3 regions of the Mesorhizobium sp. ES1-6 genome follow, and region 2 is predicted to be linked to each of the others. Evidence: predicted binding sites of a transcription regulator. Region 2 holds the regulator's gene; each other region holds the start of a gene.
What was found. The regulator LexA, encoded in region 2, represses DNA repair genes until DNA is damaged. The targets are predictions, from matches to a motif close to TGTTCNNNNTGTGTTCNG.
Positions count from the first base shown of each region.

Region 1: parE (DNA topoisomerase IV subunit B) is a predicted target of LexA. The motif match lies at 8,058-8,075, and genes of this name have one in related genera.
Region 3: dinB (DNA polymerase IV) is a predicted target of LexA. The motif match lies at 8,552-8,569, and genes of this name have one in related genera.

Region 1 covers NZ_JAIUGU010000001.1:719,247-729,113, reverse strand. Annotated here, with positions in the region: gene LB564_RS03745 (flavin reductase family protein) at 1-328, shown strand, start outside; gene LB564_RS03740 (HpcH/HpaI aldolase/citrate lyase family protein) at 332-1,213, opposite strand; gene LB564_RS03735 (MaoC family dehydratase) at 1,213-1,665, opposite strand; gene LB564_RS03730 (DUF2336 domain-containing protein) at 1,818-2,942, shown strand; gene LB564_RS03725 (nucleotidyltransferase domain-containing protein) at 3,007-3,357, shown strand; gene LB564_RS03720 (HEPN domain-containing protein) at 3,320-3,808, shown strand; gene LB564_RS03715 (FUSC family protein) at 3,816-5,885, opposite strand; gene parE (DNA topoisomerase IV subunit B) at 5,930-7,987, opposite strand; gene cpaB (Flp pilus assembly protein CpaB) at 8,226-9,152, shown strand; gene LB564_RS03700 (type II and III secretion system protein family protein) at 9,183-9,867, shown strand, end outside.
Region 2 covers NZ_JAIUGU010000001.1:482,009-491,875, reverse strand. Annotated here, with positions in the region: gene LB564_RS02630 (ComEC/Rec2 family competence protein) at 1-2,289, shown strand, start outside; gene lexA (transcriptional repressor LexA) at 2,283-3,026, opposite strand; gene LB564_RS02620 (GntR family transcriptional regulator) at 3,412-4,185, opposite strand; gene LB564_RS02615 (ABC transporter substrate-binding protein) at 4,339-5,325, shown strand; gene LB564_RS02610 (ABC transporter ATP-binding protein) at 5,386-6,165, shown strand; gene LB564_RS02605 (ABC transporter permease) at 6,171-7,094, shown strand; gene kynU (kynureninase) at 7,129-8,376, shown strand; gene kynA (tryptophan 2,3-dioxygenase) at 8,421-9,257, opposite strand; gene LB564_RS02590 (AMP-binding protein) at 9,254-9,867, opposite strand, start outside.
Region 3 covers NZ_JAIUGU010000016.1:152,485-162,351, forward strand. Annotated here, with positions in the region: partial or broken gene LB564_RS28795 (SOS response-associated peptidase family protein) at 1-437, shown strand, start outside; gene LB564_RS28800 (DUF4209 domain-containing protein) at 1,098-2,915, opposite strand; gene LB564_RS31805 (OB-fold nucleic acid binding domain-containing protein) at 3,046-3,489, opposite strand; partial or broken gene LB564_RS28805 (PHP domain-containing protein) at 3,609-6,335, opposite strand; partial or broken gene LB564_RS28810 (Y-family DNA polymerase) at 6,308-7,827, opposite strand; gene LB564_RS28815 (ImuA family protein) at 7,742-8,503, opposite strand; gene dinB (DNA polymerase IV) at 8,679-9,800, shown strand; gene LB564_RS28825 (exodeoxyribonuclease III) at 9,820-9,867, shown strand, end outside.

The DNA.
Region 1 (9,867 bases), 240 kb from region 2:
CGCGCCGCGTGGCGTCAACGAGTTCGTCTATGCCGATCTCGCCATGGCGCCCTCGCGTCTCGTCGGGCCGCCGCGCGTGGCGGCCGCACCGGCGGCGCTGGAGTGCCGGGTGACGGAGATTTTTCGCCCAAAGGCGCTGGACGGATCATCGACAAGCGCGGTCGTCGTCGCCGGTGAGGTGATCGGCGTGCACATCGACGATGCCTTCCTGAAAGACGGGCTGTTCGACATCACCAAGGCCGGCAATGTCGCGCGTCTCGGCTATATGGATTATGCCAGTGTCGACGAGGTCTTCTCGATGCGCCGACCGCGCTGGGAAAAAGGGTAAGCGTCAGGCGGATATACCGGCCGCCCTGGCCCGTGCCAGCAGCCGTTCGGCCAGCCGCAGATGCGGACGGTCGAACATCTTGCCGTCGATGCCGACGACGCCGGGATTTCCCGCAGCCTCGAACGCCGCGACGATGGCCGCCGACTGCTTCACCGCCTCGGCCGAGGGCGTGAAGGCGGCGTTGATGACGGGCACCTGGTCGGGGTGGATCGCCATCTTGCCGGTGAAGCCGTCGCGTTCGGCCTCGGCGCATTCGGCGGAAAAGCTGGCCATGTCGCGAAAATTCGGGAACACGGTGTCGATTGCCGCGACCTCGGCCGCGCCGGCGGCAAGGATGGTCATGGCGCGAGCGAGACGGAATACATCTGTGTAGCGGCCGTGCTCGTCGCGGGCCGCACGCGCGCCGATCGCGGCAGACAGGTCTTCCGCGCCCCAGGTGAGGCCGGCGAGCCTGGCGCTTGCCCCGGCATAGCTAGCCGCCGCCAGAACACCCCTGGGCGTCTCGGTGATGATCGGCAAAATCCTGATCGAGCCGTCGGGCAGGCCGTTCTCGGCTTCGCGAACCCTGAGCTTGGCCGCGAGCTGCTGCACGTCCTGGCCGCTGTTGGACTTGGGCAACATGATGCCATCCGGACTTGCCGGAATGAGCGCGGCAAGATCGTCGTCCGTCAGCCCGGTCGAGAGGTCGTTCACTCTGACATAGATCGCCGAGCTGGTTTGCCACCTGCGTTCGAGGATGAAGCGCGCCGCGATCTCGCGCGCCTGAGCCTTGTTCTGCGGCGCCACGGAATCCTCGAGATCGACGATGACCACGTCGGCGCCGGCGCCAAATCCCTTTTCCAGCTTGCGCTCGGAATCGCCGGGAACAAACAGCAGCGAGCGCATCAGGCCGCCTTCTTCAGCATCATCGCTTGCCTGGTGCATTTGGCGACCAAATCGCCATGCTGGTTGTAGGCCCGGTGCTCGAATTCGACGATGCCGCGGTCAGGCTTCGATTTGGACTCGCGCACCGAGATCACCATGGTCTCTACCCGGATGGTGTCGCCATGGAAAACCGGGTGCGGAAACACGGTTTCCTTCATGCCGAGATTGGCGACCGTGGTGCCGACCGTGATGTCGTTGACCGAGATGCCGATCATCAGGCCGAGCGTGAACAGGGAATTGACCAGCGGCTTGCCCCATTCGCTCCTGGCGGCGAAATCGAAGTCGATATGCAGCGGCTGCGGGTTCAACGTCATCACCGAAAACAGCATGTTGTCGCTCTCGGTGACGGTCTTGCGCAGCGTATGCTGGAAGACGTGGCCGACAACAAACTCCTCGAGATATAGCCCGGCCATTTCCCGTCTCCTGCGCTGTTTGACGGTTGATAGGCGCTGCTTCAGGCGCTCGCAAGCCAGTTAATGAACATGGTGAACCGTTCGTAAACCATTTCTGCCTACCGTCTTCACGGGGCCGGAAACCCTCCGGCAAGGGGCTTGAGCAGGCGGGCATGGTTGTTGTTTCGCATTTCCTGAAATGGATCTACACGGCCAGGGTATCGGAGCGGGCCGCCGCGGCCAATGCGCTGGCCCGTGCCTATGTCAATTCCGAATTGCCGTTCGAGGACCGCTGCGCCGCCGAGGCGGCGCTGACGCTGCTGCTCGACGATTCTTCGTCGAAGGTGCGGCTGGCGATGGCGGAAGCGCTCTCGATGAGCCACCACGCGCCGCTGCAGATCATCAGCGTGCTTGCCGCCGACCAGCCGGAGGTCGCCGGTGTCGTGCTGGCGCGCTCGCCGCTGCTCACGGACGCCGATCTGATCAACCGCGTGGCGGCGAGCCAGAAGGCAACGCAGAAACTGATCGCCGACCGGCCTTCCGTCTCGATGGCGTTGTCGGCGGCCATCGCCGAGGTCGGCGAGGCGGAGGCCTGCGCCGTATTGCTCGCCAACAGCGGCGCCGCCATCGCTTCGATGAGCTTCCGCCGCATGGCGGAACGCCATGGGCATCTGCCTCTGGTGCGCGAGGCGTTGATATCGGATATCAGGCTGCCCGCCGACTGCCGGCATATGCTGCTCGTCAAGCTTGGCGAGACCTTGAAGACGTCGCCGTTGGTCATGGCATTGATGGGAGCCGCGCGTGCCGACCGCGTCATGCGCGACGCCTGCGTCAAGGCGTCCGTGACTCTGATCGAGGGCACGCGCCAGGAAGAACACGCGGCGCTGATCGAGCATCTCAGGCTGCGCGGCGATCTCACCGCGAGCTTCCTGATCCGCACCATCGCGCACGGTAAGGTCGATTTCTTCGGCTCGGCGCTGGTCGCGCTCAGCCAGCAGTCCGAACCACGGGTGAGGGCGCTGCTGGCAGGTGGGCACGACGTGGCGCTGCAGGCCCTGTTCCGCGGCGCTGGGCTGGCTTTGGCCACCCATGCGATCATCCTGCGCGCCTTGAAGATCTGGCGCGAGGTCGCCAATGGCAAGCGTGTCGCCGGCGTACAGGAAGTCAGCTGGCTGATGCTCAAGGAGTTGGGCGGCCAATCCGCCGAGGGGGATCTCGCCGCGCTGGTCAAGTCGATCCATCTCGATGCGCTGCGCGAGAACGCGCGCGGCCACGCACTGGCGATTGCAGCGGCCTAACGCTTGCCTACTGGCGGCTTTTGGCTGCGACGTCGCTGCGTTGTAGGCACAACCGATTGGTATTATGTTTCCGCCTATGCACGTTCCGCCCGCAATGCGCCTCAGGGTGCCGGCTGAAATCAAGCCGCTCATCGACGAAATCAGGGTTCGCCTGAACCCCGATTCCATTTGGCTGTTCGGCAGCCGGGCGAGGGGTGATCATCGGCCCGACAGCGACTGGGATATTCTCGTTGCCTTGCCTGACGACTCGGAGGCGGACCTCCTGGACCCGCTAATCGGGTGGTCAATCCAGCACGACGTTGGAATACCAGCCACGATCCTGTCCACGACGTCCAGTGCGTTGGCCGCGAGTTGGGATTCACGAAATACGATAGCCTATGACATCGCTCGGAATGGGCGTCGACTGGATGTCTGACCACTGGACAATCGCCAGCGCGCTTCGGTTGGCGAACGGATGCATCAGGGATGCGCATGTTCTTGCCGAGTCAGGGTCCCGTAATGCGGCCTATCTCAGCCAGCAAGCTATCGAACAGGTCATCCGAGCGTTGGCGACTTCGGAGGCCATCCACATCGAACGTCACGATGCACATCAACTCGATAAGATCGTAAGGCGCTTGCCAGACGATCACGCCGAGAAGACGGCGTTGCAGTCCCTCGTTTGGCTGGAAGCCTATGCGACCACATTCAGATATACACTGCCTTCTGGCCAGATACCTCGTGCGCCCGACAAGGTAAAACTTCAGAAAGCCATTGACGATATCACGAACCTTATCCTGCGGCTTGCAGCACACTTCAAGATCGATCTTGGCGATGAATCAAAGCCGGCCCAGACGGTGGCGCCTATGCGCAGGCCCTGTCTACGATGATCTTTGCCTAGGACCTGTTGCTCGCGAAGAAATCCGGAAAATCCTCCATCGCCGCGGCGATAATGCGTAGCGACGCCGCGATCTGCAGCATGTCGCCGGTGGCGTTTCGCTGGGCGATGCCCGCCGCGTACTGCCGGGCGACGGCGACGGTCGCTGTTTGCGGATCGCCAGGAGCCCGGAAAAGCAGCTCGCGCGCCAATCCCCTCAGGAAGTTGGCGATTGATAGCGCTGTTTCCGATGGGATGGCATGGTTTTGGGTGGCACTGCGCAGCCGCAGGATCTCCAGGCCGACCGTGACGGAGGCGACGCCGCCGCCCAGGATCGCCTCGCCCTTCCTGCCGGAATTCTGCACCAGCGGCATCAGCTGATTGACCCGGTCATAAGCGAGGCTCTCGAAGGCCGAACGCCTCGGCACGCGCTCATGCAGGCAAAGCCGCGCCAGATCCTCGCGCATGGCCCGCACGATGCGGTCGGCCGCGAGCCAGGGATCGGCCGGCAATACGACGATGAAGACGCCGATCGCCAGCAGGATGCCGACCAGGATCGACGCCGAGCCGGCGAAGAAGGGGCCGGGATCATAGGTCATCGCCTGGTGCGGGCTGAGGAAGGCCAGGAAGTTGATTGCGAAGGCCGTGGCCACGCCGACATAGCGCGGATTGGCCATGGCGAGTGCGGCCGGCACCATGATGGGCACGACGAACAGCATGAACCAGCCGAAGCCGGGCAAAGCGGGAAGCGCGATCTGGCCGACGAGAAAGGCAAAGGGCAAAGCGAGCAGCGTTCCCTTGAAGAACCCCCAGGATACCTGCACCGGATCGGGGCGAGCGGCAAACAGGCTCGACACGACGGCAACGAGGATGACGGTGCCGGCCGCTTCCGACCACTTCGTCGTCAGCCAGAAAGCCGCTACCAGCAGCGTGGCAACGGCCGCGCGGATGGCGTTGCGCGCGGCACCGGGATAGTCGCGATGCACCACCAGCGCGGGCTGCTGGCTGCCGGGACCTGGACGACGGATCACCGGCGCGCGCAAGGCGTCGAGGCCACGCAGCACCTGTTTCAGTGCCTCGGCGAAATCGGCTGCTATGGTGAGGCGGGTGATGGTTCCAACCCTGTCCTCACCCTGATCGGTCGAGGCATCGGGCATTTGCCGGGCTTTTATCGAGATTGCGTCGAGGCGCGCCAACCAGGGCGAGGTATCGTCCAGCGCTCCCGGCTTGGCGGCCAGTTCGCTGACAAGAGCCTGCAGTTCCGAGCGTACCGGGATGAGCGCCGCGTTTTTCGGAGCTGCATGCGAATGGAGCGCGCGCGCCGCCGAAAGGGCGGAGAGCAGTTGTCCGATGGTGCGCCGTACCGGATGCGCGCGCGGCGCGAAGCTCGGCGCTTCGAGCCTGGCATAGGCGCGCATCTCGCCAAGCGTCTGGGTGTCGGCGACAAGCTTCCGGTGCAGGCCGATCAGCGTTGCCCGATCGCCGCCCGAGAACGCGCCGCCGGCATAGGTGGCGAGGTCGAGAATGCAGCGTTTCAGCCGCGAGATGATGGCGTCGCTGGCCAGTTTCGGCAGGATCAGCCGGCTGGTGAGGCCGGCGCAGACGATGCCGAGCACGATCTCGGCACAGCGCGCGACCGCGAGATCGACGACCAGGTGCGGTTGGCCGAAGGCGGGAAGGCCGATGATCATGGCGGTGTAGCCGGCAAGGGCGGCGCCATAGGCTTCGGGATTGCGCAGCAGCGACGAGACGAAGGTGCAGATGCCAATCCAGACGGCAAGCACCGTCACCAGAATCCAGGGGCCGGTGCCGAACGCCGTGGTGATGCCGATTGCCGCGACACCCCCGACAAGCGTGCCGAGCAGCCGGTAGAAGCCTTTCGCCAGCACCATGCCGGCAACCGGCTGGGCGACGATGAACACCGTCATCATCGCCCATTGCGGGTGGTCGAGCTTGAGCGCGTAAGCGGCCAGCAATGCGATCAGGCCGGCCGAAACGGTGCGCAGCGCGAAAATCCAGTCCGAGCGCGTCGGTTGCGTCACCCCGGCCAGGCTCGTCTCGAAATTGGTTTTCAGCCGCGCCCAGGTCACATGCTGGTCTCCATGTCAGGCACGCAAGCTAAACTGGCCAGCGGCTAGATATCCAGCACTTCCGTCTCGGCGAATTCGGCACGTTCCTGGATGAAGCGGAAGCGGGCTTCGGGCTTCGTGCCCATCAGTGCGTCGACCGCATCCTTGGTCGCCGCCTCGGCGTCGATCACGTCGACCCTGAGCAGCGTGCGCTTTCTCGGGTCCATGGTGGTCTCCTTGAGCTGCGCGGCCATCATTTCGCCCAGGCCCTTGAAGCGGCCGAGTTCGACCTTGCCGCGGCCGGTGAATTCGGTGCGCAGAAGCTCGTCCTTGTGCGCATCGTCGCGGGCATAGGCGACCTTGCCGCCTTGCCTGATCGAGTAGAGCGGCGGCACCGCCAGGTAGAGATGGCCGCCGCGTACCAGCGCCGGCATCTCCTGGTAGAAAAAAGTGATCAGCAGCGACGCGATGTGGGCGCCGTCGACGTCGGCGTCGGTCATGATGATCACACGATCGTAGCGCAAATCCTCGTCGCGGTACTTTGACCGCGTGCCGCAGCCGAGCGCCTGGATCAGGTCCGATATCTGCTGGTTGGCGGCCAGCTTGTCATTGCCGGCGCTGGCGACGTTGAGGATTTTGCCGCGCAGGGGCAAGACGGCCTGGCTGGCACGGTCGCGCGCCTGCTTGGCCGAACCGCCGGCGGAATCGCCTTCGACGATGAAGAGTTCGGCACCCGCCGCCGCGTTCTGCGTGCAGTCGGCGAGCTTGCCAGGCAGGCGCAGCTTGCGCACCGCGCTTTTGCGCGACACTTCCTTTTCCTGGCGCCGGCGCACCCGCTCATCGGCGCGCGCGATCACCCAGTCGAGCAGCTTCGAGGCTTCCTGCGGATTGTCGGCCAGCCAATGGTCGAACGGGTCGCGGATCGCGGTCTCGACGATGCGAATCGCTTCGATCGTCGCCAGCCTGTCCTTGGTCTGGCCGACGAATTCCGGTTCGCGGATGAACACCGACAGCATGCCGGCGGCCGAGATCATGACGTCTTCCGATGTGACGATCGAGGCGCGCTTGTTGCCGACGAGATCGGCATAGGCGCGTAGGCCGCGCGTCAGCACGTTGCGGAAGCCGGCCTCGTGCGTGCCGCCTTCACCGGTGGGAATCGTGTTGCAGTAGGAATTGATGAAGCCGTCGCCGCCGAACCAGGTCACCGCCCATTCCAGCGACCCATGGCCGCCCTGTTTCTCGCTCTTGCCGGCGAAGATTTCGCGGGTGACCTGGAAGTCGTCGCCGAGTGATGCCTTGAGATAATCCTTGAGGCCGCCTGGGAAATGGAATTCCGCCTTGGCCGGCGTCTGGTCCTTTTCCTTGATCAGGGAGGGATCGCAGGTCCAACGGATCTCGACGCCGCCGAACAGATAGGCCTTGGAGCGCGTCATGCGGTAGAGCCGCGCCGGCTCGAAGGCGGTGCCCTTGCCGAAGATCTGCTCGTCGGGATGGAAACGGATCCTGGTGCCGCGGCGGTTGTGCACCTCGCCGAGGTGCTCCAGGCCGCTTACCGGAACGCCACGTGAAAAGCGTTGGCGATAGAGCTGGCGGCCACGTGCGACTTCGACCTCGAGATGGTCGGACAGGGCGTTGACGACGGAAACGCCGACGCCGTGCAGGCCGCCTGATGTCTCATAGACCTTGGAATCGAATTTGCCGCCCGAATGCAGCGTCGTCATGATGACTTCGAGCGCCGGCTTCTTGAATTTCGGATGCGGGTCGACCGGGATGCCGCGTCCATTGTCGGTGACAGTGAGATAGCCGTCGGCGGAAAGCTCGACATCGATGAAGGTGGCGTGGCCGGCAACCGCTTCGTCCATCGAATTGTCGATGACCTCGGCGAACAGATGGTGCATCGCCTTGTCGTCGGTGCCGCCGATATACATGCCCGGCCGGCGGCGCACCGGCTCGAGGCCTTCGAGCACCTCGATATCGGCGGCGCTGTAGCCCTCCGAACCGTCACGGATCGCGGCCGGACGCTTGGCCGCCGCTTGCACCAGCGGATCCGCTGGGCGCGCCGACGCGCGAACCGGCTGCGGCTGTTTCTCCAGATTGCCGAAAAGATCGTTGTTGTCGTCCATGCCTGCCATAGCGCCCAAGCTGCGAATCACCCCGTCGATACTGCCACGCTTTTCAGCGCCAAGCGACGGAGGTTCCTGTTACGTTCGGGGATTTAACCCCCTCTTATCCTAAAACCATTCGATAACCAAGCCGGCGGAAATCGGGCGTACCGGCGGCCGCAAGATTCCTGATTCTTTAACAATGCGGCCTAGCGTGAGCCCAACATAACAAGAAACGACGGGCATCAGGGGTTTCGGCGTGAGGGGCAAGGCCATAACGATGATCGGCATCGCCGCCGTTTTCGGCGCGATCTCGATCTTTGCCGCGGATTTCTGGGTCAAGAGCCAGGCCAAGGCGGACGCCGAGGAGAAAACGGCTTCGATCGCCGCTCCGGCCGCACCCAGGATCGACTTCAAGACGATCGTGGTGGCGAGCGCGCCGTTGCGTTACGGCATGGAGCTCGACCGCGCCAAGCTCAGCGAGATCCCATGGCCGCAGGATTCCCTACCGCAGGGCGCCTTTGCCACCATCGATGGGTTGCTGGGCGAGGGTGGCCGGGTCGTGCTGTCGCCGATCGACGTCAACGAGCCGGTGCTGCTCACCAAGCTGTCGGGACCGAACGGCCGCGCGACGCTGTCCAACATGCTGACGCCGGGAATGCGGGCGGTTACCATCCGCACCGACGAGATCGCCGGCGTCGGCGGCTTCGTAACGCCGGGCGACCGTGTCGATGTCGTGCTGACCCGTGACGCCGGCGAAATCCAGGAAGTCGCCAAGAACGCGCAAGGGGCGTCCGGTTCGACCATCACCTCGGAGATCGTCGTTGCCGATGCCAAGGTGCTGAGCGTCGGGCAGGGCGCCGACGAGCGCCAGACGACGCCGCAGGTGGCCAATTCCGTGACCCTGGAGGTGACGACCGAAGGCGCGCAGAAAGTGGCGCTGGCGCGCACCGTCGGTACGCTGTCGCTCTCGCTGCGCTCGGCCAGCGAAGGCGGGGACGGCAAGAACGGCGTCACCACCATCTCATCCTTCGGCGGATCGGTGGCTTCCAAGACCCAGGCCGCGGCCGGCTCCTTGTTCGATGCTATCGCCAAGGAGCCGGAGAAGCCGAAATTCAAGACGGTTATCGTGACACGGGGCACGCAGGCCGAGGAATATCAGGTTCCTTCGCGGGACCAGAAGTAAGGACCGGTGGGGACCGGGCGGGACGGGATCATGGTGATGCATACGCACTATCGAATGACGGGTCGGTTGCGTTTCGTGCGCGCTCTGGCGGTGGCGGTTTGCCTGGCCGCGAGCGGCATGCTTGCATTCGCCGGCGCGGCCAAGGCGGACAACGACATCGTCTATGTCTCGTCGACCAAGAACGCCTCGATCAAGGTCGCCAAGGGCAAGCCCAAGACGATCATGACGAGCGCCGCCTTCTACCAGATCGTCATCGGCGATCCGGAGATCGCCAACGTCAATCCGCTGACCGACAAATCCTTCTATGTGCTGGGCAATAATCTCGGCACCACCGGCATCGCGCTGTTCGACCAGAACAAGCAGCTTGTCGGCACCGTCGACATCGAAGTGACGCTCGACACCGACCAATTGGCCAGTACCATCCGTGCCAGCGTGCCTGACGCCAAGATCAAGGTCGGCTCGGCCAATGGCCGTGTCGTGCTTTCGGGCGAGGCCGATGACGCCGTCGCCGCCGAAAAGGCAAACAAGATCGCCACCCGCTTCTCCGGTAATGAGGAGGTGATCAATTCGGTCAATATCTCCTCGTCGCAGCAGGTCCAGCTTAATGTCCGCTTCGTCGAGATCAATCGCCAGGCCGGGCAGGACCTGGGCGCGAAATACAGCGCCAATTTCGCTTACGGCTTCGGCGGTCGCGATGTCTCTCTCGATCCGGGCA
Region 2 (9,867 bases):
ACCGGTGCGATCGCTCGCTTGCGACGTCATCTCGGCCGCCTTTCATGGCCGCAAATACAGGCGGGCGTGGCTTCGGCGGCCACGCTGGAGCTCGATCGCGGCATCGCATTCCTGTTGGTGCCGGTGTTCCTGGCCACGGGCGTCATCGTCTATTTCTCGATGGCGGCCGAACCTGGGTTCGTCCAGCCCATCGCCGCCGTCGTGCTGATGGCTCTCTGTGCGGTCGCCTCGCGATCCTGGCCCAGGACCCATCTATGTCTGATGGCCGCGCTGCTCTGCGCCCTTGGCGTGCTCGCCGCCAAGGTCGAGACGTGGCGGGCGGGGACGCCGATGCTTGGCTCTGAAATCGCCACGCAGGTGACCGGCCGAGTGGTGTCGCTCGACTATATGGAGACCGGACGTATCCGGTTGACCATCGACGTGACGTCGACCGCCCGGCCGAAATTGCGCTATGCACCGGAACGGGTTCGCATTTCCGCCGCCAAGATACCGGCCGGCGTGAAGGCCGGTTCGCTGGTGAGCGGCTACGCCAGGCTGTTGCCGCCGACCGGTCCGGTGCGCCCGGACAGTTATGATTACTCCTTCGACAGCTATTTCGCTGGGATCGGCGGCAGCGGCTTCTTCATGGGAACGCCAAGGATCGTTCCCGACGACGACGAGGCGCCGCTGTGGTCCCGCCTTGCCTCGTCGGTCGAAAATACCAGGCAGGACATCGCTGACCACATCAGAGCCAGTGTCGGTGGCGCCGAGGGTGAGATCGCGGCGGCGCTGATGGTCGGGGTGCGCGCGGGCATTCCTGATGAAATCAACGAAGCCATGCGGCGGACAGGCATCTATCACATCATTTCCATTTCCGGACTGCACATGGCGCTGGTCGCGGGCACCATGATGATGCTGATGCGCGGCGTATTCGCGCTGTTTCCGGATTTTTCCTCACGCCGCCCGGTCAAGAAGTACGCCGCCGCCGCCGCGCTTTTCTCGATCGCGGCCTATCTCGTCATCTCGGGTGTCGTCGTCGCCGCCGAGCGCAGCTTCATCATGCTGGCCGTGATGTTGATCGCCGTTCTGTTCGACCGGGCGGCGCTGACAATGCGCAACCTGGCAATCTCGGCCATTGCCGTCATCGCGGTGTCCCCGCACGAGGTCGTGGGTCCGAGTTTCCAGATGTCTTTCGCGGCGACCGCGGCGCTGGTCGGCGCTTATGCGGGCTGGGCGGATCACCATGCGGGAAAGACGAGGCCACCGGCGCCAAAGCGATCCCTGGCTGGGTTCCTGACGCGAAAACTCCTTTTGGGGGCAGGCGGACTGGCCATGACGTCCATCATCGCCGGCAGCGCCACGGCGCTGTTTGCGATCTGGCATTTCCAGCGGGTGTCGCCGCTCAGCCTGTTCGCCAATCTGGCCGTCATGCCGATCGTGTCGGTCGTGATGTTCCTGGCCGTCGCCAGTGCGTTGCTGATGCCGTTCGGACTGGATTGGCCGGCTCTTTACCTCATGGGCAAAGGCCTGACGGCGATGATTGCCGTATCGGCGTGGATATCGGAGCGCTCGCCAATCGATGGTGTCGGGTTGATTTCGCGGCAATCCGTGCTGCTGGTGACCGTCGCATTGGTCATCGCGACGATGGCGACGACCCGGCTGCGGCTCGCGGCACTGCCATTCGCGCTTGCCAGCTTGTTGACTGTGTCGGATACGCGCACCCCCGATGTGCTGATCTCGGAAGATGCGCGGCTGGTCGCGCTGCCGATCGGCGGCGGCGAACTCGCGGTCAACCGGGCTCGCCCGAACGAATTCACCGTCGACAACTGGAAACGCGCGCTCACATCCGAAGCCATCGTCGTACCGGAGATGTTCGACAAGGCAGGTGGGCAATTCGCCATCGCCGATGCGGTAAACCTGCCGGCGGGAGCGCCGTTCTATTGCACCGAAGGCGTCTGTATCGCTCGACACCCGTCCGGTGCGATCATAGCGCATGTCGAAGACCGCAAGGACACCTGGAAGGCCTGCGCGTTCGCCGACCTCATCGTCGTCAATGACGCGACCGCCTACGATGCCTGCCACAATCCGCTGGTTCTCGTCGTCACCAAACGGCAGCTCGCCCGCAAGGGAAGTGCCGCGGTCTTCTTCGATCCTCGGTCGGCCACGACCCCGGCCAAGATCGAATTCGCCGTCGACCAACCATACCGGCCCTGGCATGAGCAACGAAAATTCTCACGCGAGGCGAGGGGACTGCCGCCCTATAAAAAGCCCGACAAGCCCGACAAGCCCGATGGCAAACAGGCTCAGTAGCGCCTGATCAAGCCGACCAGCCTGCCTTGCACCTTGACCCTGTCCGGCCCGAAAATGCGGGTTTCATAGGCCGGATTGGCGGCTTCGAGGGCGATCGAGGCGCCTTTGCGGCGGAACCGCTTCAGCGTCGCTTCCTCCTCGTCGACCAGCGCCACGATGATTTCGCCTGGGCTTGCCGTATCGGCATTGCGGATGATGACCGTGTCGCCGTCGAAGATGCCGGCCTCGATCATCGAGTCGCCCTTGACTTCCAGCGCATAGTGCTCGCCGCCCATGATCATATCCGGCGGCACCGAGATCGTATGCGTCTGATGCTGGATGGCGTCGATCGGCACACCGGCGGCGATACGGCCCATGACCGGGATGGACACGGCTGAAACCGCATCGTCGTCATTGCCGGCCGCGGGCAGTCGCGAAGGTGCGGCCGCCGGCTTGATCTGGCGACCGAGATTGTTTTGACCCAGGCTGCCCTGGATGACGCTTGGCGAGAATTTCTTTGCCGCGTTGAGGCCGGGCGCGATCGAATCCGGCAGCCGCAGCACTTCCAGCGCACGCGCCCGATTGGGTAGCCGCCGGATAAAGCCGCGTTCCTCCAGCGCCGTGATCAGGCGATGGATCCCCGATTTGGAGGCAAGATCGAGCGCTTCTTTCATCTCGTCGAAGGACGGCGGTATGCCGCTTTCCTTGAGGCGTTCGTGGATGAACATCAGCAGTTCATGTTGCTTGCGTGTCAGCATGGCGCGGCCCCCAAGGCATTGAACAACGGTCTGATTCAGAATCGAAAAACAAACCCAGAACAAACACTATCTGTTCCAGTTGTGTTCTGCAACCGTTTAAAGTTTAGTGAATTTGTTAAGGCGTCAGAAGCTTTTGGCTCGCGACTGCGGCCGGCAGACGACCTTTCGTTTCCGCATGGGCCTTGAAATCGTTATGGTTAATGGCTTGCGGCCTAACCCTGAAGGAGGCTTGGCGCCAGCCCTTTCGAAGGATCCAGGTAAGAGGCTCCAGCAAGTGTTCGTGCCATCTCCGGCGGAACGAAACGAAATCAAAACGCCAACGGCCGGCAAGCCGCTCACGGGCGGCCTTTATTCCTGAAGCGTCGGCCGGTGCACGGGCCCGACATCATCCGGCGACAGCCTTCAAGCTGCCGGCGCGGGCGGCGTATTTGGTCGCGCTACTGTCTTCGCTGTGGACATAGACATGCAGCGTGTAGCCGATATGGGCCGTCATCAGCGCCTTGGCCCGTTCGACGTCACGATCGAGTGCCGCTTCCATGATCGCGGTGTGATGCTCGATGGCAATCGCTTCGCGCAATGCCTCCATCGCCTCCTCATAGCCATCCTTGAGGCCAGCCGCGGCCCGTAATGTCGGCGCCAGGCCAAGAAAGCGATGATGCCGGCGTAGCTGATCCGAGATTGTCGAGCGGAAACGCATCAGCCAGTTGCATGTGGCGGCGCTCAGCAGCGCCGCATGGAAAGCCTCGTGGTTCTCGTCCCATTTGTCGACGGCCGCATCCGAGGGATCGTCGACCGCGGTCTTGCAACGGGAGAGCCGGTAGTGGGCGGTGACAACGGCATCCTCCCATTCCTTGCCGCCTTTCTCCATCGATTCGAGGAACAAGGGGATCTCGACCACCATCCTGGCGCGCGCCAGATCCTCCAGTTCGGCCCGCGATACGGGAGCGACTGTAAAACCACGGTTGCTGATGGCGGTGACAAGGCGTTCGGCCTCGAGCCGCGACAAGGCTTCGCGCAACGGCGTCCAGCCGACGCCATAGGTGCCGCGCAACGCGCTCAGCTTGAGGGGCGCGCCGGGCATGAGGCGCGTGGTCAGGATATCCCGACGCAACAGCTGATAGGCTGCCTCCGTTTTCGTGGAGTTCGTCTCATCCTGCATCGCGGTCCATCCGTCGTCCGGCAAAGAGAAATTATATATGATGTCCGACCGTGGCAAGAATTATATATAATGTTTGACAGGGGACGGCCGACTGACCATGATCGTTGCAGTAGCCGCGCTGCAAGCGGCGCTGATCAAATCTGGGAGGACATGATGTTGAAGTCGAAATCCGCTTGGGTGTCGGGTTTGTTCCTGGCTGGCGCGTTGATGGTGAGCGCCGGCAGTGCCGCCGCCGATCAGATCCGCATCGGCATTGCCAATTTCGGAGAACATCCGCAGCTCAACGCCGCCATAGCCGGCTTCAAGAAGGCGCTGACGGACAACGGCTTCGTCGAAGGCAAGGACGTCGTTTATACGGAGAGCCATACCAATTTCGATGCATCGCTGGTGCCGCAGATGATCGCCAAGCTGCAGGCCGAGCAGCCCAAGCTGATCTACACCATCACCACGCCGGTTTCGCAGATCGCCAAGAAGGCGCTCGCCGGTTCCGGCATTCCGATCGTCTTTTCCGCGGTCACCGATCCGGTGGCGGCCAAGCTGGTGCCCTCATGGGACGCCGGAGACGAAGGCATGACCGGCGCCAGCGATCTGCAGGACGTCGCCGCGGTGATGGCCTTCACCAAGAAGTTGCTGCCCAACGCCAAGCGCTTCGGCGTGCCTTACAATCCCGGCGAGGCCAACGACGTTGCCTTGGTCGAAAAGATCAAGGCGGCGGCGCCTGCGGCCGGCTTCGAGGTGGTGGAGGTCGGCATCGACAACGTCAATGACATTCAGCAACGCATCGCTTCGCTCGCCGGCAAGGCCGACGTGATCTACGGCCCGGCCTCGAACCTTATCCAGCCGGCGATCGCCGCTGTCTCCGCGGCCGCCCGCCAGGCCGGTATCCCGGTCGTCAACTCCGATGACAGCGCGGTCCGCAACGGCACCGTGCCGGCGAGCTTCGCGGTCAATTACACGCAGGTCGGCGTCAACGCCGGCACCATCGCCGCCGAGATCCTGAAGGGGAAGGACCCCAAGACGATCGCGCCGTCGCGCCCGGCCTACAAGGACCACATGGCAACGATCTCGCGCAAGGCGATGGCCGCGTTCGGTATCGAGATACCCGCTTCGATGGCCGATTGCGGCTGCATCGTCGACTGACATCGGAACCGCAAGGGGTGACGGCCTCGGCGCCGTCATCCTTGAGGTGAGGGAGGAACGATGCTCGAAATCCGATCGGCGCGCAAAGTATTCTACAAGGGCCAGGCCGACGAGAAGGTCGCGCTGGACGGTCTCAGCCTGTCGTTGGCCACGGGCGAGTTCGGCATCGTCATCGGCTCCAACGGTGCTGGCAAAAGCAGCATGCTCAATGCCATTTCCGGCGCCCTGATCCTCGATTCCGGCCAGATCCTGATCAACGGCGCCGATGTGACTGGAATGCCCGTACACAAGCGCGCCGCGCAACTGGCGCGCGTCTTCCAGGATCCGATGCGCGGCACCGCCGCCAGCATGACGGTCGCGGAAAACATGCTGCTGGCCGACTTGCGCAGCAGCAAGCGCACCTTGCGCCAGGGGCTGAACGCCACCCGGCTCGCGTCCTACAAGGAACGCCTGTCGATACTTGGCCTCGGCCTTGAAAACCGCCTCGATACCCGCGTCGACCTGCTTTCGGGCGGGCAGCGGCAGTCGCTGTCGCTGATCATGGCGGTCGGCGGGTCACCGGACTTGCTGCTGCTCGACGAACATACCGCGGCGCTCGACCCGCGCACGGCCGAGATTGTCATGCGGGCGACGGTGCGGGCTGTCAACGCGCTGAAGCTGACGACCCTGATGGTGACCCACAACATGCAGCACGCCGTCGATTACGGCAGTCGCGTGATCATGCTCGACGCGGGCCGGGTCTTACTGGAGGTCACCGGCGAGGAGAAGGCGAGGGTCACGGTTCTCGATCTGATCGGCCATTTTTCCGTCAAGACCGACCGCATGTTGCTGGCGAGCTGACCGACATGGGTTTTGTTCAGGAAATTCTCACCAGCTTCGTCGCGATCATTCCGGTCACGCTGGCGCAAAGCCTGATCCTGGCCTTTGTCGTGCTCGGGATCATGATCCCGTTTCGGATGCTGAATTTTCCCGATCTCACCAGTGAGGGCGCCTTTCCACTGGGCGGCTGCGTCTGTGGTGTGCTGCTGGCTGCCGGCGTATCGCCACTGGCAGCCATCGTGGTCGCATTCGCGGCGGGCTTCGCGGCAGGCTGCTGCACCGCCTTCATCCATCTGCGCTTCCGTATCCACACGCTTCTCGCGGGCATCCTGATGATGACGATGCTCTACAGCATCAATCTCCGCATCATGGGCAAGTCCAACCTCTCCGTCTTCGGCTCGCCAGCCGTCTTCGACTGGGTGCCGTTCGCGCGGCCAGGTTTTCCCGCCAGCAAGATCGTGGTCGCCGGCCTCCTCGCGCTGATCGCCTTCGCGTTGCTCTACATGTTCTTCCGGACCGAGAAGGGGACAGCGGTGCGTGCCGTGGGCGCCAATCCCGACATGGCCGAGGCGCAAGGCATCAATGTCTGGGCAGCCACCATAGGCGGCGTCGGGCTGGCGAGCGCGTTCTCGGCCTCAAGCGGCGCACTGATGGTGCAGTCGCAGGGGTTTGCCGACGTCAATATGGGGCTGGGGATCCTCATCAACGGTCTTGCCGCGCTGATGATCGGCGAGGCCGTCGTCGGCAAGCAGACGGTCTGGCGCCAGTTGCTGGCGCCCTTTGCCGGCGCGATCATCTATTACCAGCTTGTGTCGTTCTGCCTTGCCGCCGGCATGCCGCCGCCCGACCTGAAGCTTGCCACCGGCCTGTTCGTGCTGGCCATGCTTGCCTTGCCCAGCCTCAAGCGCGGCCGTGGGCCGGCGCCTGCCCGCGAAGCGATCCGTGAATAATCAGGGCGTGAATAAATCAGGGAATGTCACAATGATGCGTGCACCGCTCGATCTCGCAGCCGTCGAGGCCATGGATGCGGCGGATCCGCTGCGTGCCATGCGCGACCGGTTCATCTTGCCGGAAGGCGTCATCTATCTCGACGGCAATTCGCTCGGCGCCGCGGCGCCCGCCGTCTTCAGCGAGCTGCAGAAGGCAGCGACGCAGGAGTGGGCGCAGGATTTGATCCGCGCCTGGAATACCGCCGGCTGGTTCGACATGCCGGTGGCACTTGGCGACCAGCTCAGCCGATTGATCGGCGCCGCGCCCGGCCAGACGGTGGTCTGCGATACGACCTCGATCAACATCTACAAGGTGCTGCATGCGGCCTTGGCCATGCGGCCGGACCGCTCGGTCATCGTGGCCGAAGGAGACAGCTTTCCGACCGATCTCTACATGGCCGAAGGCGTGGCCTCGACGCGGCCGGGCACGGTGCTGCGGCTCGAGGGCGTTGATGCGCCTGACATTGAGGACCTGATCGACGAGCGTGTCGCCGTCGTCCTGGTCAACCATGTCAACTACAAATCCGGACAGTTGCGCGACATGGCGGCACTGACATGCAAGGCCCATCAGGTCGGCGCGCTGATCGTCTGGGATCTCTGCCATACGGCCGGCGCCCTGCCGGTCGAGCTCGACAGCGCCAATGCCGATTTCGCCATCGGCTGCACCTACAAATATCTCAATGGCGGTCCGGGCGCGCCGGCCTTCATCTACGCCGCCACGCGTCATCACGACAAGGTCCAGCAGCCGCTCAGCGGTTGGTGGGGCCACGCACGGCCCTTCGCCTTCGAACAGGGCTATGCGGCCGGCAACGGCATCCGCCGCTTCCTGTGCGGCACGCAGCCCGTGCTGTCGATGCGGGCGCTGAAAGGTGCGCTGGATATCTGGGACGATGTCGACATGGCAGCGGTGCGCAAGAAGAGCATTGCGCTCACCGACCTGTTCATCCATCTCGTCGAGACCAGGTGCGGCGCCTACGGCCTGGAACTCGAAAGCCCGCGCGATGCCAAGCAGCGCGGCAGCCAGGTTTCGTTCCTCCACCCGCACGGCTACCAGGTGATGCGGGCCTTGATCGACCGCGGCGTGATCGGCGATTTCCGTGCGCCCTCGACGATCCGCTTCGGCTTCACGCCGCTCTATGTCGGTTACGCCGATGTGTGGCAGGCGGTCGAGGTGCTGGAAGACATCCTGCGCACCGACGCCTGGCAGGACGTGCGCTTCGCGGTCAAGACGGCGGTGACCTGAAAGTCGGCACATTTTTCCGTAGGGAATTGCGTCGAACAGAGCGTTCAGAGCCGGGTGCGGACGGTCCACAGTTCCGGAAACAGGACGACCTCCAGCATCTTCTTGAGGTAAGAGGCGCCCGATGTGCCGCCGGTGCCGCGCTTCAGGCCGATGATGCGCTCGACCGTGGTGACATGGTTGAAGCGCCAGCGGCGGAAATAGTCCTCGAAGTCGACCAGCTTCTCGGCCAGCTCGTAGAGCATCCAGTAGCGCTGTGGGTCGCGGTACACGGTCTGCCAGGCGACGAGGACCTCTTCGTTCTCGGTCCGCGTCTCGCGCCAGTCCGTGCGCCTCGCATCCGCCCCGATGTCGAAGCCGTTGCGCGCCAGAAGCAGCAGCGCTTCGTCGTAGAGCGACGGCGCCGCCAGGATCGCCTCCAATCGGTCCGTCAGGTCCGGCCGGTGCTTGTGCGGCCCGAGCATTGCGAGGTTGCGATTGCCGGCCATGAATTCGATGGCGCGATATTGCCAGGACTGAAAACCCGAGGACTGGCCGAGCGCGTCGCGGAACTCGGTGTATTCGCTTGGGGTCATCGTGCGCAGCACATCCCAGGCATTGTTCAACTGCTCGAAAATGCGGGCGACGCGCGACAGCATCTTGAAGCTCGGCTCCAGCCGATCGGCACGGATCGAGCGGATCGCGGCGCCAATCTCGTGCAAGGCGAGCTTCATCCAGAGTTCCGATGTCTGGTGCTGGATGATGAACAGCATCTCGTCATGCGCCGACGACAGCGGCTCCTGCGCGTCGAGTACTTTCTCCAGGTGCAGGTAGTCGCTGTAGGACATGCGTTCCTTGAACGACATCTGTGCGCCTTCTGACGCCGGATCGTAGGGCTCGCTCAATTGATTTTCTCCGTGCGCAGCCGGAACCGCTGGATTTTTCCGGTCTGGGTCTTGGGCAGAGCGGCAATGAATTTCACCGAGCGCGGATATTTGTAGGGCGCAATCGTTGCCTTGACATGGTCCTGCAGGCGCTTGACGGTCATCGCGTCCGGCGAAACGCCTTGCACCAGCACGACATGCGCTTCGACGATCTGGCCGCGCTCGCCATCCTCGGCGCCGATGACCGCGCATTCGGCGACATCGGGATGCGAAAGCAACGCCGCCTCGACCTCCGGGCCGGCGATGTTGTAGCCGGCGCTGACGATCATGTCGTCGGAACGCGCGGCGAAGTGGAAGAAGCCGTCTTCGTCTTGCCAAAAAGTGTCACCGGTGAGGTTCCAGCCGTCGCGCACATAGTCCTTCTGCCGGTCGTCGGCCATATAGCGGCAGCCGGTTGGCCCGCGCACCGCCAGCCGTCCTGGCTCGCCACGCGGCACCTCGCGCATTTCGTCGTCGACGATGCGCGCTTCGTAGCCGCCAACAGGCTTGCCGGTCGAAGCCGGCTTCCTGTCGTCAAAGCGGTTGGAGATGAAGATGTGCAGCATTTCGGTGGCGCCGATACCGTCGAGGA
Region 3 (9,867 bases), on a different contig from region 2:
AGATGATGCAGGATCTCGAACTCGGGATTCCGACGCAGCAGACCGAGCTCGACCTGCCGCAATCCGATCTGGTGCGGATCAACGATATGGCGCCAGTGATGCGCGCCGCCGGCAACGGGATCGAGATGGTGCCGATGAACTTCAGCTTTGCGCCCAATGGGCCCAAAGGCGGCCCAGTCTTCAATTTTCGCTCTGAGGGCCGCGATTTCTCCAAGAGCGGCAGGTGCCTGATACCGGCCTCAGGTTTCTTCGAATTCACGGGCAAGAAATATCCCAAGACCAAGCACCGGTTTACGCTGGCAGGCGCGCCTTTCCTCGCCATTGCAGGGCTGTGGCGGGAGGCACAGGGCAGTCACCCGGTGAGCTTTACAATGCTGACCACCTCGCCGGGACCCGACATCGAGCCCTATCACGACCGGCAGGTGGTCGTGCTCCAGCTTGGTCGCAGGTAACGGCTAGCCATTGCCCGGTGCCACGATCGTATTCAAGAAATGTTTTTGTATTGGCGCTGAAGATGCGACGAGCGCCGAACGGTGCGATTGCCTGAGCAAGGTCCAATTGCACCTCAACCGGCGTCTTGGCACCATCCACATCAAATATCTGCCGAACCCAAATGGGGGGCAGAACGAATATCCCGACTGGCACGTAATCCTGAACGTGCCACTCGTTGCTGGTTGCTCGCTTGTCGATCGAGTCGATGCAGTTTTGCTCAGTCGGCGGAAGCTCAAGTGGGCCCAGCAGACTGCTTCCGCTATCGCCCGAAGATACCGAGTGAATCAGGGTTCCGGGCCCAATATCGACCAACATGCCGACGCTACCCTCAGCACCGCCACGTCCCTGCATCTGAGGGGTTGTGTCGCCAACTTGGATGGTCGAGAACGACAGAGGCACACCCGTCAAGGTCATCGCCTGTCCCATGTCGTCGGGGAACGCCAGATCAACCCGAGAAGCCATGAGAGTGGAGAAATGTACCAGAACCGCTTGGCGGCATCGAAGGAACTCTCTCGGTGAGAAGGCACTGGTCATCATAAGCGGCCTGCTCCAGCGGCTCTTAGCTCGTCCCTCATCACCATAGAGAGCATTGACGCAACACCGATTCATTTCGCTGGTGCTTCTTCAATCGACGACGCCTCTTCCTTCTTGTTTCGGTAGCGGGCGATGTCCGACCACAGTCCCAGGACCAGTAGCGTATGGATGAGGCGATCCCCGACGACGGAGTTGACCAGCCCTCGTTCGAGCAGTCCGTGCGCGACCGAGTTCCTCAAGTTTAGCCCTCGGGGATCGGAGAACAGAACCTTGAAGAAAAGAAGCAGGTCGGGCCCCAGCGCCTCCTTCACCTTTGCATTCCCCAGGATCTCTCCCATGCCGATGGCCACCTCTCGGTCCTGCATCGTCGGGTGTTTGCGTGTGACAGCTTCACCCAGGTTGCCAGTGAGCTTGCGCAACGCCGTTTCAACCTGCGGGGTGAGCACAAAGATCGCTTTCACATAATCGCCGGCGAACCAGGCGCCGACACCCTCGAGCACGAAGGTCAGATCATCAAACAGATCGGTGCGACCTGCCCATGTCGTGAAGTGGTGGGGGTTCAGGTTATGCTTCTCGATCGCTCTGGTGAGAGCTTCCTGCAGAAATATCGCGCGGTACTGGATGTCTTGAACTGCCTGATGGCAAACACGGCCGTCCAAATCGTCCTCAACGCCGCCGATGTGGGCAGCCACGTGGTCGCCCGTCATGATCTGCATCGAGATCATCGACATCACAGGCGCATGCTCGGCCAGGTCCCTGACCCATTTCTCAAGTTCAGCAGTGCGCCATAGGAAGTGGTCCGCTATTCGCACAAAGGTGGTGTGCGGATCGTCAACGACTAGGCCAGCCAGGAAGGCGTCCATGTCGTCGAACGTAATGGTGCTCGAGAATGAATATTCCTGCATTTCCGCCTGGGACTGCCGGATAGCGGCTGCACGACCTATCCTGGCCCTTTTGGCGTCGTCAGCGAGCCCCGCGTCAAGGTAAGCGTTCTCGGCAGACTGAAGACTCGACGACGACTGCATGGCGTTGCCCAGCGAAGCGGCGTGCTCGAACGCTCGCCCCAGCGACTCGCTCAAGCGATGCACGTCCGCTCGGCTGCCCTTCCGGCGATAATAGGTCACCAAGCGGCGGGTAATGTCATCGAGCTGGAACGGGCTAAAGACCTGTGGATCGTTCTTGTTGGCGTACCTCTCGGCCAACGCTTCCAGGCTTTGGACGAGCCGAGCACGATGGTCATCCGTCAATTCGGCGTTTCGCTCGCCAATAAGCCGGTCAAACGACTTCCACCATAGGCCCTCACCAGCGACCGCGCGGTCATGGAGACGTAAAAGCATATCGCGGGCCCTGACGATCAGCTCAAGGTTCTTGATGGAAAGCGCCAGGTCGAACGCCCGCAAGACTTGCGCCATCTGATGATAGAAATCGGCGGTGAGATGGCTTTCCACCGATTCCAGGTAGGAGTTGATCGCCGCGAGCGCATGATGGAAGCTTGGTTTTCTGCCGGCGATCCGCCGAGCGAGCTCCCAGCAGAGATCGGCATAGCGTGCCCTGAGCACGGGATGTTTCAAATCAGCGACGCGAGCGATCCAACCATCCAAAATCGGGCCGCTAACCGCGGTCACGTCTGGAATATAAGCGGCAGACCCGTCCTCATTTCTCCCCTGCCCGACCGGTCCAAAGTAGCATCGCCAAGGTTCTGACGACCATGCGTCGGTCATCAGCGACCAGGCGACAATCTCGCCCCAGATGCTGTTGTGAGCCTCCTCACCAATCTCACCAAGTTCTGCCCTGGCCTTGGTCAGCGCATTTTCAATATCCTGCGCAGCGATCGGACCCCCTTGGTCCAGAGCTTGGATTACTGTCTCGATCTCGGCGGGCACAGCCATGACTATCTCCTGGAGATCGAGCATATCCTGTGCCGTCGATGTGGGCCAACGACTTGGCCATGTTGCCCCATGCATTGTGGCGTTTTGATCGCGGAAGGCCCCAAACGTGCATCCAAAGCCAGGCGACGATCTACTTAAAATCGCGTGTCTTCACTTTGATCGGTTCGACGACCAAGGTCGGGTCGGCAAGATCGCGAGGCCTGAACCCTTTCGGCAGGCTGCGGGGATCAAGGCCCGGGCCGCCATGATGGGCCTCATCGCCTCGGCCATGCGGGAGCGGAAAGGGCGCTTCTCGGTTGCCGACGCTGGCGAGTTCACCCGAAAGGTCGGTGAGGGAGTGGGCGACGAGATGCACCACGTCGCCCTCACGCTGAATCTTGCCCCGGACAGCGAGCATCGAGGAGGAGAGCAGCACCCGGCGGAACTTCTCGAACACCTTCACCCAGACCACGACATTGGCCGCGCCGGTCTCGTCCTCCATGGTCAGAAACATCACGCCCTTGGCCGAGCCGGGTCGCTGGCGGACGAGAACCAGGCCCGCCGCCTCAAGCCAGCGACCGTCGCGTGCCTGCATCGCCTCCGTGCAGGTGACGATGCGACGCCGGGCAAGGTCAGCCCGCAGGAAAGACAGCGGATGATTGCGTAGGGTGAGACCAACGTGACCATAGTCCTCGACAACTTCCCTTCCGGTCGTCATCGGCCGTAGCGCCACGGCAGGCTCGTGAATTTCCGAGACGGTCTGCCGTTCACGCGCCGAAGCGGCGGCAAACAGCGGCAGGGGCTCATCGCGCAGTCCCTTGAGCGCCCACAAGGCTTCGCGCCGCGCCAAGCCGAGGCTGGGACGGAAGGCATCGGCCTCGGCCAGTTGCACGAGTGAGGCCGCCGGCACGCCGGCGCGCTGCCAAAGATCGTCGATCGAGGCGAAGGGATCGTCGGTCCTGGCCGTTACGATGGCGGCCGCGTCGACATTGGCCAGTCCCTTGACCAGGCGCAAACCAAGGCGAACGGCGAAGCGTCCCTCCTCGCCAATCGGTTCAAGCGTGCAGTCCCAGCGGCTGGCATTGATGCAGACAGGTCGGATCTCGACGCCATGGGCTTGGGCGTCGCGCACGATCTGGGCCGGCAGGTAAAAGCCCATGGGCTGCGAATTGAGCAGCGCGGCGCAGAAAACATCGGGATGGTGGCATTTCATCCAGCTCGACGCATAGGCGATGAGCGCGAAGCTGGCCGCATGGCTCTCGGGGAAGCCGTAGCTGCCGAAACCTTCGAGCTGCTTGAAGGTGGTGGCCGCAAATTCCGGCGTATAGCCATTGGCGATCATCCCGCCGATCAGCTTGTCCCTGAACTTGCTGACGCCGCCGGTGTGCTTGAAGGTGGCCATGGCGCGGCGCAGCTGATCGGCCTCGCCGGCGGAAAAGCCGGCGCAGACCATGGCGACCTGCATGGCCTGTTCCTGGAACAGGGGCACGCCCAAGGTCTTGCCGAGCACGCGCTCTAGCTCAGGGGTTGGAAACTCGACTGGCTCCTTGCCCTCCCGGCGCCGGAGATAGGGGTGGACCATGTCGCCCTGGATTGGACCGGGCCGCACGATGGCGACCTCGACGACGAGGTCATAGAAGGTGCGCGGCTGGATCCGCGGCAGCATCGACATTTGGGCGCGGCTCTCGATCTGGAACACTCCGATCGTGTCCGCCTTGCGGATCATGGCATAGGTCGCCGGATCCTCGGCCGGGATGGTGGCCAGGTCGAGGGTCACGCCCTTGTGCTCGGCCAAGAGGTCAAAGCTGCGTTTCATGCAGGTGAGCATCCCGAGCGCCAGGACGTCGACCTTCATGAATTTGAGGATGTCGATATCGTCCTTGTCCCATTCGATCACTTGGCGGTCGACCATGCGGGCAGGCTCGATCGGCGCGAGATCGTCGAGCCGGTCATTGGTCAGGACGAAGCCGCCTGGATGCTGCGACAGATGCCGCGGCGTGCCCTCCAATTGGTGCGCAAGTTCGAGCGTCAGCCGCAGCCGGCGATCGGCCAGGTTGAAATTGAGCTCTCGGGCGCGCGTCTCGTCGATGCCTTCGCCGTGACCCCAGACCTGAGAGGACAGCATCTTCGTCACGTCCTCGGGAAGGCCGAGAGCCTTGCCGATGTCACGCAGGCGCCTTTGGTGTGATAGCGCATCACTGTCGAGCACAGCGCACTGTGGTCTCGCCCGTAGGTCTCATAGACCCACTGCATGACGATCTCGCGCCGCTCGTGCTCGAAGTCGACATCGATATCAGGGGGTTCGTTCCGCTCCTGCGAGACGAAGCGCTCGAACAGGAGATTGTTGCGCTCGGGATCGATGCTGGTGATGCCTAGGACATAGCAGACGGCGGAATTGGCGGCCGAGCCTCGCCCCTGGCAAAGGATATTCCTGCTCCGCGCGAACTGCACGATGGCGCTCACGGTGAGGAAGTACGGCGCGTATTGCAGGATCTCGATCAGGCGCAGTTCGTGCTTGATGAGCCCCAACACCTTGTCGGGCACGCCTTCGGGATAGCGCCGGGTCGCGCCTTCCCAAGCCAGCTGCTCGAGCGCCTGCTGGGCGGTCAGCCCCGGCAGCATCTTCTCTTCGGGGTATTGGTAGGCCAGTTCGTCGAGCGAGAACCGGCACTGCCGGGCGATCTCGGTCGTCCGCTCGAGCGCTTCCGGGTAGCGCGAAAACAACCGCGCCATCTCCTCGGGCGGCTTGAGATAGCGGTCGGCATGGCGTTCCCGCCGGAACCCCAGCTCGTCGATGGTGATGTTCTGGCGAATGGCGGTCACCACGTCCTGCAGAATGCGACGGCCGGGTTCGTGGAACAGGACGTCGTTCGTCACCACCGTCGGCACCTGCATTTGGGTCGCGAGGTTGGAAAGCTCATGCAGCCGCACCTGGTCATTGGGTCGCCGGCGCAAGGTCAGCGCCAGGTAGGCGCGATTGCTGAAGGTTTCCCGCAGGCGACGCAATTGCAGGGCACAGGTGTCGTCGGCGCGATCGGGAACAAGGACAGCGATCAGGCCCTCGGCATAATCAGCCAGATCGCTCCATTCGAGGTGGCATTTCGCCTTGCCGCCGCGCTTCTTGCCCAGGGTCAGCAGCCGGCACAGGCGCGAATAGGCGGCGCGATCAGTCGGATAGACGAGCAGGGACATGCCGTCGACCAGATCGAGGCGGCAGCCGACGATAAGCCTGACCCCGGTGTCCTTGGCGGCCTGATGGGCGCGGACAATGCCAGCGAGAGAATTGCGATCAACAACCGCCAGCGCCTCGATGCCGAGCGCCGCCGCCTGGGCAAAGAGGTCCTCACAAGAGCTTGCGCCGCGCAGGAACGAGAAATGGCTGGTCACCTGCAATTCGGCATAGCGCGGGGTGGTCATGCGAAGACTCCATGCATGAACCATTTATGTGAGCCGGTCTCGGGATCCTCTCCATCGCCGGCGCGGTAAATCCAGAAGCGGTCACCGGCCTCGTCCTCGACCTGGAAATAATCGCGGACTGCGATCACTTCGGCATCGCGCCGCCACCATTCGCCGAACACGCGCTCGGGCCCGTCGGCGCGTGTGACCCGGCGCCGGATGCCCCGCCAACTGAACCAGACCGGCGGGTGATCCGGCAGCAGGGCCATGGTTTCGATGGGCTCGGGGTGGGTGAGCAGCCGCAGCGGGCGCGGCCATTCGCCTGGCCAACTCATCCCATCATCGGGGGCGGTCGGGGCAATGCGCCGGACGGAGCGTTCGGGCACATCGCTTTCGACCGGGGCGAAGCGATAGAGGCGTTGCTCGCCAATCCGGTTGGCAAGCACGTCGATGAGATCGCTGATGTCGGGCTCCGGCTCCTCTACCAGCGAAGAGATGATCTGCTTAGCGCCGAAGGGCTCGGCGAGGGTTGCGGTCAGCGTCATCAGTTCGATGCCGAAGCCGGGGTCCACGGTCTCGATGCGGTCGGTCAGAAGTCGCGTCAGTCGTTTGACGTCCCGTACCGGCACCGCCGTACCGACGCGAATTGCCTCGAGGTGATTGTCGACGCGATGGAACAGCAGGTCGAGCCGGCGCGCGCCGAGCCCTTTGGCCTCGAGGACTTCGCAGAGCATCAAGACGAGCTTGCTGGTATAGCGGGCGATCGTCTCGGCCGCGCTGATCGGCTCGCCGAAGGCGCGACGAACCGCGACCAATTCGGCTGAGCGGATGGGCTCGAAGGGCTCGCTACGGCGGCCCATGGCCTGGTCGAGGCGGCGGCCGAGCTCCGGTCCGAACCGTAGCGTGAGAGAGGCACGCGGCGCCGCCTCCATTTCACCGATCCGCTCGAAACCCAGTGTATGGAGACCATCGACGATGTCGGGGGGAAGACGGAGCGCGCTGATAGGGAGGTCACGCACGATCGCACCGCTTGGCCGGCCGGCCCGACGAAGGTCGGGCGAGCGAGAAACCGCGCGCAGGCATGGGCAGCGCCCCAGCTATCGGCTACGGCCGCGCGGGCCTCGATCCCGGAGGCAGCTATGCGCGATACCAGTCCCGAAAGCATGGCTTCCTCACCGCCATGCAGGTGGTCGGTCCCGGTTGTGTCGATGATGAGGCCATCGGGTGGATCGGCGGCGACGATCGGCGCGTAGCGCAGCGACCAGAGCGCCATTCTATCGAGAGCTTCTGCGTCACCCGCCGGATCAAGATCGAAGCTCTGCAGCCCCGGAAGCAGGACTTGGGCCTTGCTTGCCGGCATGCCGACGCGCAGACCGGCCGCGCGGGCGGCGCCATCGGCGGCCAGCACGAGCCGCCGGTTTCCCTGCCGGCCTAGCATGACGATCGGGGTTTCAGCCGATGGCGCGGACTGGCCCAGTGCGCGTCGCAGGCGATCGGTCGGCCAGGCTGGAAAATAGAGCGAGACGACCCTTGGCATCGCAGGCTTCCACTTCAAAATCGGCGCTTTCTCCAGCCCGGACCCGGATCAGCTCAAGCTGCCAGCGAGCGCGGCCGACGCCGGGGACCGGCAAGGGGCGGGAGGGGAGCGCGGTGACCCGCCAGCGGGTGACCGCGGCGGTGGGTTGTCCAAAATCGGTCGCTTCGGTTTGACGTCGCCAGCGGCGAATAGCGATGCCGATGGCGCCGGTGGTTTCGGCGGCAAGCTGCAGGCGGCGGGAGGCGGTCATGGAGAGACGGGCCAGTTCGGCAACGACGGCCCCTAAGCCGCAATGACGAAGCCCTTCCTCGAAACAGGCAAGCACCGCGGCCTCGTCGCCGGCCTCGACATAAACAACGCGACCAGGCAGCAGCCCCGCCTGGGCGAGCGCGGGGGCAAAAAGATCTTGCCGGGTGACGCACCACAGCACCTTGCCCTTGGTACGGGCGGCAATACCGGCGGCAAAGAGCGCCGCCGCCGCACCATCGATCGCCCCATTACGGCCACCAGCAACCTCATGCAGCGCCCCAAGCGCCAGCCCTCCTCCCGGTAGCACCTTGTCGATTGCCGGCACGCCGAAAGGAAGCGTTGCACGGTTGCGCGCCGGTCCGCCTTCGAGGCGCGCGACTTGCTCCCGAAGCGCAGCGATGGCAGGGCTTGCGGCCGGCTGACCCATGGACAAATCACTCTCAAACAGTCTTCCCAATGGATTTCGGGGCTGGTATGTTCCTTATTTGTTCTCTTTGGCCCTCATGAGTCAATCCGACTCGTTGCGCCACTTCGAGAGTTGATCGCAGACTGCGCTCGATCGAGTTGCAGTCTGACGGCATGGCATGTTCGGAGTGTGCGCAGTGAATGCGGTCGGGGACGGTAATCGGGATGTGGAGGCGCCGACCGGTCCGGCCGTTTTGCGCAAGATCATTCACGTGGATATGGATGCGTTTTACGCTTCGGTCGAGCAACGCGATAATCCGGAGCTCAGAGGCAAACCGGTGGCGGTTGGTGGTTCAGCCGCTCGTGGCGTCGTTGCGGCAGCAAGCTACGAAGCGCGCACCTTTGGGGTGCGGTCGGCACTGCCCTCTGTCACCGCCAAACGGCGCTGCCCGGAGCTCATCTTTGTCACACCGCGGTTCGACGTCTATCGGGCGGTCTCGGGACAGATTCACCAGATCTTCGCCGAGCATACGGACCTGATTGAGCCACTGTCGTTGGACGAGGCTTATCTCGACGTAACGCAAAACAAGCAGCACATCCCCTTTGCAACCGAGATAGCAACGCTGATCCGCGCGCGGATCAAGGAGGTGACCGGGCTCAATGCCTCGGCGGGGATCTCCTATTGCAAATTCCTGGCGAAGATTGCGAGCGACCTCAATAAGCCCAACGGCCAGGCGCTCATCACGCCGACGATGGGGCCCGACTTCGTGGCCAGGCTGCCGGTAAAGAAGTTCCACGGCGTGGGCCCGGCGACGGCTGCGAAGATGGAGAGGTTGGGCATAGAGACGGGCGGCGATCTGCGCGAGAAGCCGCTGGCTTTCCTGCAGCAACATTTCGGCAAGTCGGGAATCTGGTATTATCAGATCGCCCGGGGGATCGATGAGCGGTCGGTTCAGGCCGACCGTCCACGGAAATCCGTCGGCGCCGAAGATACCTTTGCGGTCGATATCTTCGCCCTTGATGCGGCGCGCGCCGAGCTGGCACCGTTGACCGAAAAGGTTTGGCGCCATTGCGAGGCCAAGCACCTCTCCGGCAGGACGGTGACGCTGAAGGTTAAGTTCACCGATTTCCAGCAGGTAACACGCGGCCGTACCCTTCCAAGGCTCGTGCTGGGCGCCGATGAAATGCTTGAGGTGGCACAGACCATGCTCGCCGACCTGTTCCCGGTCGTGAAGGGCATCCGCTTGCTGGGTGTGACGCTGTCATCCTTGGAAGGCATGGACAGCGTCCCGATCACAGATCAGCCCTGGCGACCCTGACGACAGCCATAGCCGCTATATCGAGGCGGAGGTCAGCGGGCTCGTTGTCGGCTGTCTTTACCTGCCA